2 regions of the Streptomyces sp. NPDC058685 genome follow, and region 1 is predicted to be linked to the other one. Evidence: predicted binding sites of a transcription regulator. Region 1 holds the regulator's gene; the other holds the start of a gene.
What was found. Region 1 encodes HspR, which represses chaperone genes until heat shock. Its sites were predicted from a motif close to TTGAGNNNNNNNNNCTCAA; they were not measured.
Positions count from the first base shown of each region.

Region 2: a site for HspR is predicted at 2,179-2,197, ahead of lon (endopeptidase La). Genes of this name have one in related genera too.

Region 1 covers NZ_JBHXSL010000004.1:138,114-142,525, reverse strand. Annotated here, with positions in the region: gene ACFWU3_RS05200 (helix-turn-helix transcriptional regulator) at 1-462, shown strand, start outside; gene ACFWU3_RS05195 (hypothetical protein) at 548-778, opposite strand; gene ACFWU3_RS05190 (hypothetical protein) at 925-1,173, opposite strand; gene ACFWU3_RS05185 (heat shock protein transcriptional repressor HspR) at 1,417-1,872, opposite strand; gene dnaJ (molecular chaperone DnaJ) at 1,874-3,064, opposite strand; gene grpE (nucleotide exchange factor GrpE) at 3,095-3,745, opposite strand; gene dnaK (molecular chaperone DnaK) at 3,742-4,412, opposite strand, start outside.
Region 2 covers NZ_JBHXSL010000016.1:129,046-133,457, forward strand. Annotated here, with positions in the region: gene lon (endopeptidase La) at 1-2,156, opposite strand, end outside; gene ACFWU3_RS16490 (hypothetical protein) at 2,715-3,020, shown strand; gene ACFWU3_RS16495 (rhomboid-like protein) at 3,052-3,939, opposite strand; gene ACFWU3_RS16500 (spermidine synthase) at 4,239-4,412, shown strand, end outside.

The sequences.
Region 1 (4,412 bases):
GAGGCGCTCGACCACCCTCCGACCGTCGCCTATCTGCGCGAACTGACCGTGCAGGGCGCGGTGATCCGCGTCGCCGGCAGCCTCTCGGAGCGCATCCTCGTCTACGACCGGCAGACCGCGCTGGTCCCCGTCGATCCGGTGGACACCGCCCGCGGCGCGCTGGTCACCCAGCAGGCCGGGCTGGTCTCCAACATCCTGGCGCTCTTCGAGAAGATCTGGGACCACGCGACGGATCTGCCCGCCCTCACGGACACCGAGTCCGCGTCGTCGGGCGTGCTCTCCGGTGTAGAGCAGCAGGTCCTGGAGGAGATGTGCCGGGTGGCCAAGGACGAGACGGGCGCCCGGAACCTGGACATCTCGGTCCGTACGTACCGCCGCCATGTGGCCGATGTGCTGCGCATCCTGGGGGCCAGCAGCAGACCTCACGCGGCCCTGCTGGCCCGGGAGAAGGGACTGATCTAGCCACGGCGGGCGGTGGGTGTCACGAGCGCGGTGCCACGGCGGGCGGCGGGTGTCGCGGACGCTGCCACACGGCGGGCGGCCGGCGTCACGGACGCGGCGCCGTCTCCCGCCACCCCGGCGGTCCCTCCCTGAGCGCGGCCCTGAGCCGCTCCTGTACGACATCGGTTCCGGCTCCCCCCGCCGAATGGACCCGCAACCAGATGCGGTCCTCCTCCACCCGCTGCCCGCAGACCCAGTCCGCGGGCAGCATCCCGATGAGCCTGATGACGGCGATCTCCCCCGGCGCCGCGTCCACGGCGACGCGGACGGCGTGCAACTCGGCGCATCCCCCCGCTGCCGCGAAACCCCCTGCCCCCGCGGGCCCTTCCACCCGTGCGGGCCCGTCGGGCCCCGCGTGTCCCCCTGCCCCCACGCCCCCTTCCGGTGCCGCGGGTACCTCCCGTGCCCTCTCGTCCGGCACCCTCACTGCCAGCCGTTGACGCACATCGCCACGTTGCCCACCACCGTGGTCAGGGGCTTCGGCAGGGGCAGCCCACAGAGCTTCCCGGCCACCTCGGCCGCCAGGCCCGACGGTCCGTGCACACCCTGACCGCCGGTGTTCCCGGCCCCGGCCGATCCGGCCAACGCCTGGGCCGGCGCCGCCAGTGCGAGCACGGCCACGCCCGAGATCAGGGCCGCGGTGCTCTTTCTGGCAACAGTGCTGACGCTCATCGCTCATTCCCCCACAAACCTCGCGTGCTGACTCTTTCCTGCCGGCGAGTTCCAGCCTGCCAGCGGCTCCGGACGCACTCCACCGAGATCGCTGTCAGCTTGCTGCACCGGGGGGTCAGCTATATGCCAGCGGACAGCACGACGGCGGGGCCGGAGAGCATGTCGCTCTCCGGCCCCGCCGGGTGTCCTGCTGGAAGGCCGCGGACCGACAGCTCCCGGCTGACGGCCCCGGGCCGTACGGCCCTACTCGGAGGTCCGCTTGGGCCGCCACACCACCAGCGCGCTCGCCTGCTGCACATCCTGGTACGGCACGAGATCGCGCCGGTACGAGGCGTGCACCTGGGCCTCACGCTGCTGCATGGCCGCCGCCGCGCCCTCGACCGCCGAAGCCAGCTCGGCGACGCGGGACTGGAGCGCCGCGACCTGGTTCTCCAGCTCGATGATGCGCTTGATACCGGCCAGGTTGATGCCCTCGTCCTGCGACAACTGCTGGACGGTGCGCAGCAGTTCGATGTCGCGGGCCGAGTAACGCCTGCCCCGGCCGGGGGTTCTGTCGGGAGAGACCAGACCGAGACGGTCGTACTGACGCAGGGTCTGGGGATGCAGGCCGGACAGCTGGGCCGCCACCGAGATCACATACACCGGTGACTCGTCGGTCAGCTGATAAGGGTTCCGGCTTCGTCCGCTCCGGCCATCCATCTCATGCTCCCTTCGCGGCCTGGAACAGCTCGGCCCGCGGGTCCTCTTCCGCGGTGGCTTCGCGGTAGGCCTCCAGCGCTTCCTTCGCCTTGTCGCTCAGCTCCGTGGGGACCGCGACCTCGACGGTGACCAGCAGATCACCGCGGGTGCCGTCCTTGCGTACGGCTCCCTTGCCACGGGCCCGCATCGTACGGCCGTTGGGGGTGCCCGCGGGCAGTTTCAGCGTCACCGGCGGACCGCCCAGGGTCGGCACCTTCACCTCGCCGCCGAGCGCCGCCTCCGTGTAGGTGACGGGCACGGTGACCGTGAGGTTGTCGCCCTTGCGGCCGAAGACGGGATGGGCGTCGACGTGCACGACCACGTACAAGTCGCCCGCGGGACCGCCCCGTTCACCGGGTGCGCCCTTGCCGCGCAGCCGGATCCGCTGGCTGTCCGAGACGCCCGCGGGAATCCTGACCTGCATGGTGCGCGAGGAGCGGGCGCGCCCGCTGCCCTTGCAGACCTCGCAGGGGTCCTGAGCGATGAGCCCGCGGCCCTTGCAGTCCACGCACGGGTCGGTCAGCGAGAACGAGCCGCTGCCGCCGCGCGAGACCTGGCCGGTGCCGACGCAGGTCGGGCACACCCTGGGTGTGCCGTTCTTGTCGCCGGTGCCCGCACATGCCTTGCACGCCGCCGAACTGGACATCCGCAGCGGGACCGTGGCCCCGTCGACCGCCTCGGTGAAGCTGAGCGTCACCTCGGACTCGATGTCCTGGCCGCGGCGGGGCTGCGTCCGCGTACCCGCGCCGGTGCCGGCGCCGCGGTTGAACAGCCCGCCGAAGACGTCGCCGAGCCCGCCGCCGAAGCCGCCGGCTCCGCCGCTCTGCGGCCCGCCCTGGGCGCCCCCGAAGAGGTCGCCCAGGTCGAAGTTGAAGCTGCCGCCGGCGGCACCGGGCCCGGCCCGGAAGCCGCCGTTGCCGAAGAGGGCGCGCGCCTCGTCGTACTCCTTGCGCCGCTTGGGGTCGCCGAGCACGTCGTTGGCCTCGGAGATCTCCTTGAAGCGCTCCTCCGCCTTGGCGTCGCCCTTGTTGGCGTCCGGGTGGAACTCGCGGGCGAGCTTCCGGTACGCCTTCTTGATCTCGGCCTCGGTGGCGTCCTTGGGGACGCCGAGAACCTTGTAGTAGTCCTTCTCGACGAAGTCCTTCGTGCTCATCGACGTCCCTCCTCTCGGACGATCATTGCGTCAGCCCTCGTCCGGGCCACCGCTCTCCTCGTCGTTCGCCGTCTCTTCCTTGGGGGCCGCGCCCGGCTGGGGCTCGGCCACCGCGACCCGCGCGGGGCGGATGGTCCGCTCGCCGATGCGATACCCCGGCTGAAGCACCGCGACGCACGTGGTCTCGGTGACGTCCGGTGCGTAACTGTGCATCAGCGCCTCGTGGATCGTCGGGTCGAAGGGCTCGCCCTCCTTGCCGAACTGCTGCAGGCCCATCTTGGCGGCCGCCGTCTCGAGAGATTCGGCGACCGACTTGAACCCGCCCACGAGTTCCCCGTGTTCACGGGCGCGGCCGATGTCGTCGAGCACGGGCAGGAGCTCGGTCAGCAGAGTCGCCGTGGCGATCTCCTTGACCGTGATCCGGTCGCGCTCCACACGACGGCGGTAGTTCTGGTACTCGGCCTGGAGCCGCTGGAGGTCGGCCGTGCGCTCGTTGGCAGCCGTACGGACCTGGTCCAGCTGAGCCGTCAGGGCGGCAATCTTTGCTGCGTCCCCTGCCGGGGCCGCCGGGCCCTCCTTCTCGGAGGGCTCGGCGGGCTCGGCGGCGTCGTCAGATGTCGCGCCGGAGGGGACGGAGGGGTTCTCGTCGTGCTCGTCGAACCCCGGAGTCTCCTCCGTCACGCGGCACCACCCTGACGTCCGGAGTCCTTCTCGTCGTCGACGATCTCGGCGTCCACGACATCATCGGCGGCGTCCGCGGACTGACCCGCGGCACCGTCCTGCGCGCCCTCGGCCCCACCGGCGGCCTGGCCGGCCTGGGCGTCGGCGTACATGGCCTGGCCCAGCTTCTGCGAGACGGCGGCGACCTTCTCCGTCGCGGTGCGGATCTCGGCCGTGTCCTCGCCCTTGAGCTTCTCCTTCAGCTCGCCGAGCGCCTCCTCGACCTCGGTCTTCACGTCGCCCGGGACCTTGTCCTCGTTGTCCTTGAGGAACTTCTCGGTCTGGTAGACGAGCTGCTCGCCCTGGTTGCGGGACTCGGCGGCCTCGCGGCGGCGGTGGTCCTCGTCCGCGTACTGCTCGGCCTCCTGGCGCATCCGGTCGACCTCGTCCTTCGGCAGCGAGGAGCCGCCGGTGACGGTCATCTTCTGCTCCTTGCCCGTGCCCAGGTCCTTCGCGGTCACGTGCATGATGCCGTTGGCGTCGATGTCGAAGGCGACCTCGATCTGCGGGACCCCGCGCGGGGCCGGCGGCAGACCGGTCAGCTCGAACATCCCGAGCTTCTTGTTGTACGCCGCGATCTCGCGCTCGCCCTGGTAGACCTGGATCTGCACCGACGGCTGGTTGTCCT
Region 2 (4,412 bases), on a different contig from region 1:
TCCGTACGCACCTGGCGTCCGGAGAGCAGCGACGCCAGCGCCGTCGTCATCGTGATGCCGGCGCTCGGGCCGTCCTTGGGGACCGCACCCGCCGGGAAGTGGATGTGCACGCCCCGGTCCTTCAGGTCGGCGACCGGCAGCTCCAGTTCGGCGCCGTGCGAGCGGAGGAAGCTCAGCGCGATCTGCGCCGACTCCTTCATCACGTCACCGAGCTGACCGGTCAGGGTCAGTCCGGAGCCGCCCGTCTCCGGGTCGGCCAGCGACGCCTCGACGAAGAGGACGTCGCCGCCCGCGCCGGTGACGGCGAGACCGGTGGCGACACCGGGCACCGCGGTACGGCGCTCGGCCGGGTCCTGCGCGGACTCGGGCACGTGGTGCGGCCGACCGACCAGGGCGCGCAGTTGCTCGGCCCCGACGCTGAGCGGCAGTTCCCGCTCACCCAGTTCGTGCTGGGCCGCCACCTTGCGCAGCAGCCTGGCGACCGAGCGCTCCAGGTTTCGCACGCCCGCCTCACGGGTGTACTCGGCGGCCAGCTTGCGCAGTGCCGAGTCCTCCAGGACGACCTCGCCGGGCTCCAGGCCCGCCCGCTCCAGCTGGCGCGGCAGCAGGTGGTCCCTGGCGATGACGACCTTCTCGTCCTCGGTGTAGCCGTCCAGCCGGACCAGCTCCATACGGTCGAGCAGGGCCTCCGGGATGGCCTCCAGGACGTTCGCCGTGGCGAGGAACACCACGTCGGACAGGTCGAGTTCGACCTCCAGGTAGTGGTCGCGGAACGTGTGGTTCTGCGCCGGGTCCAGGACTTCGAGCAGCGCGGCCGCCGGGTCGCCCCGGAAGTCCGAGCCGACCTTGTCGATCTCGTCCAGCAGGACCACCGGGTTCATCGACCCGGCCTCCTTGATGGCACGGACGATCCGGCCGGGCAGCGCGCCCACGTAGGTGCGCCGGTGGCCGCGGATCTCCGCCTCGTCGCGTACGCCGCCGAGCGCGACCCGGACGAACTTGCGTCCCATCGCGTGTGCGACGGACTCACCGAGCGAGGTCTTGCCGACGCCGGGCGGGCCGACGAGTGCCAGGACCGCGCCTCCGCGCCGTCCGCCGACCACTCCGAGTCCTCGGTCGGCACGGCGCTTGCGCACCGCCAGGTATTCGGTGATCCGCTCCTTGACGTCCTGGAGACCCGCGTGTTCGGCGTCCAGGATCGCCTTGGCGCCCTGGATGTCGTACGCGTCCTCGGTCGTCTCGTTCCAGGGCAGTTCGAGCACGGTGTCGAGCCAGGTCCGGATCCAGGAGCCCTCGGGGCTCTGGTCGCTGGACCGCTCGAGCTTCTCGACCTCCTTGAGGGCCGCTTCGCGGACCTTCTCGGGCAGGTCGGCGGCCTCGACACGGGCCCGGTAGTCGTCGGACTCGTCCTCGGCGCCGTCGCCGTCGAGCTCACGCAGCTCCTTGCGCACGGCTTCGAGCTGCCGGCGCAGCAGGAACTCGCGCTGCTGCTTGTCGACGCCCTCCTGGACGTCCTTGGCGATGGACTCGGCGACATCCTGCTCGGCCAGGTGCTCCCGCAGCTGCTCGGTGGCGAGCTTGAGGCGGGCCACCGGGTCGGCGGTGTCGAGGAGTTCGATCTTCTGGGCCGTGGTCAGGAAAGGTGAGTAGCCGGAGTTGTCGGCGAGCTGCGAGACGTCGTCGATCTGCTGGACCCGGTCCACGACCTGCCAGGCGCCGCGCTTCTTCAGCCAGTCGGTGGCGAGCGCCTTGTACTCCTTGATCAGGTCGGTGACCTGTCCGGGCAGCGGGTCGGGAACGGTCTCCTCGATCCGGGTGCCCTCGATCCACAGAGCGGCGCCGGGGCCGGTGGTGCCCGCGCCGATCTTCACGCGGCCGCGGCCGCGGATCAGGGCACCGGGGTCGCCGTCGGAGAGCCGGCCGACCTGTTCGACCGTGCCGAGCACGCCGGTGGCCGCGTACTGGCCGTCGACCCGAGGAACAAGAAGCACCTGTGGCTTGCTTGCCCCACTGGAACGGGCGGCGGCCTGTGCGGCCTCCACCGCGGCGCGCACATCGGTGTCGGAAAGGTCCAGAGGCACCACCATTCCGGGCAGCACGACCTCGTCATCGAGCGGCAGCACGGGCAGGGTGAGCGGTGTGGACGTCAAAGCCATGATCTCCCCTTAGGCAGTGAAGTTGAGCTATGTCGACTCAATGCATGAGGGGCCGCAGATGTTCCCCGGCGCTTGTTCGCTCTCAGCGATCAGCCCTCCTGGCGGGAGAGAACGATGGACCGGCAGGGGGTCGCTCGTCCGAATCGCCCGCGGCGGGGCCGCCCGGTCGCCCATACTGCGGCGACGGACCACGGCCGGAGCTCAGCTCTCCTGAGGCTCCGGACGCCGGCGGAGCGATCCGAGGGAGGTGGGCGGCCGATGACACGACTCGGACGCGGCACGGCGGGGGCACTGGTGGCGGTGTCCCTCATGGCCTTCGCGGCGGGATGCGGGCAGAGCGGGGACTCGGGAGCCGAGGCCGGCACGGACGGCGCGGGCGGCCCGCGGAGCTCGCCCGCCTCTGCCGCTTCCTCCGTCTCACCGCCGTCTCCCTCCGCCTCGCCGCCGTCCGCTTCTTCTGTTCCCTCTGCGCCGACCCCGCCTCCGCGGCCCTCACCGCCGCCCGCTTCGTCGACGCCCGCCCCGCCTCCCCCGCCCGCCGGAGGGACGCTGGTCGCGATGACGGTCACGGGTGGGATCGCGGGTGTCCACAACCGGCTCGTGGTCCGCGAGGACGGCAGCTACACGACCACGTCGAAGTCCGGGACGGAACGGTCCGGCCGGATGAGCCCGGCGGAGCTGACCGAGCTGCGCGGGGCGCTGAAGAGGGCCGACTTCGCCCGGCTGCCGGGTACGGCGACCGGCAGCCCCGTCATGGACGGATTCACCTACCGGATCACCCACGCCGGCCACACGGTCACGACGGACGACACCGCCGAGGTGCCGAGGCTGCGCGAGGTGATCGCGGCCCTGCCCGAGCGGTAGGACCGGCGCCCGATGATGGACGCCCTGTGGATCAGGCCGGCACCGGCGGCGTACGGCTCCCGGAGCGCCCTGCCCAGCGGCGGACGGCGGGCCAGCAGGCGAGACCGGCGAGCAGGGCGAGCGGATGGCCCCAGTCGGTGAGCGGATCCGTGAAGGCGAGCAGATCCTGCAGAAGCATCATCGAGACGAAGCCGAGGACCGTGACCCGCAGGACGGGGCTCAGCAGTCCGGCGAGCGCGCCGATGCTCGCCATCAGCCCGAAGCTGATGCCGTAGTCGAGCCGGTGCAGCGAGGTGGCGGGCAGATGACCGGCCGCCACGGAGATACCGACCGGGACCTCGGTCGCCAGAGTCGCGCCGACATGGCCGACGAGAAAGACGAGAGCGGTGCGCACGCCGCCTATGCGGCGTTCCAGCGCGGTCAGCACGACGACGAAGGCAATGGCGTACGGGGACGCCAGACCTCCGGCGATCCACAGCGCGCTCGCGCCGAGAACCAGCAGCGGCCTGTCCGCCAGATGGGCGACATCCGTACTGGATCCGTGCAGCAGCGAGGAGACGGTGGCGGGGTCCCCGTGGCGGGCGTACAGAGAGGTCGCGAGCAGGACGAGGAGGTACCCGAAGGTGAAGGGGGTGCCGGTGGGCGTGGGCAGCAGCCGGAGCGCCTGCCGCCACCGGGGCGCCCGCGCGGGTCCGACGGCCGGAAAGGGCGCGGCGGCAGCCTCACCAGCGCGTACGGGCCCGGTCCGCTGCGCCGGAATCGCGGGGAGCAGCCGCTCCGTGGGCGCGGCCCGCTCCCCGAGCGCCTGATCGGGACGGCCTGCCTGAGCCCGCTCCGGCGTGGTGCGGGCGCCCAGGGCTCCGTCGCCCGCGGCGGTCCGGTCGCGCCTGGTCCGGTCGCCCTTCGTGTGCTGGTGCACCGCGTGAGGCCCCTTTCGCCAAGCCCCCGAACAAAACCCCACCCAATGCGATCAGCGTGACCCGCGTCTATGACGTACGCCACACGAGGCAACCCCCGCCCTCGTCCGTGCGTCACGGGCGGCACCCAGCCGTCCACGCCCAGCGTGTTCGCCCTCGGCGCGAACACGGCACGCGTGCGGACGCCTCCCCGGGGCAGGAGCCCATCGGGCCCGCGCTCGGGATAAACGGTTTGTTCCGGTCGCGCCGTCCCGCAAGCATGGTCGACGCCATCGACGGCCAGCCATCCGGAGGTACTGCCATGCCGCTGCACGCCGACGCCGAAACTCCCGTCACCCTCGACCGGCGCGAGGGGCCCTACGGAGAGATCGTGCTGCGGCAGCGCGGTGAGCACCACGAGATCATCGCCAACGGGTGCTTCCTGATGGACACCTCCGACGGGCGCTCCGAGCGGCTGCTGGTGGACGCGGCGAGC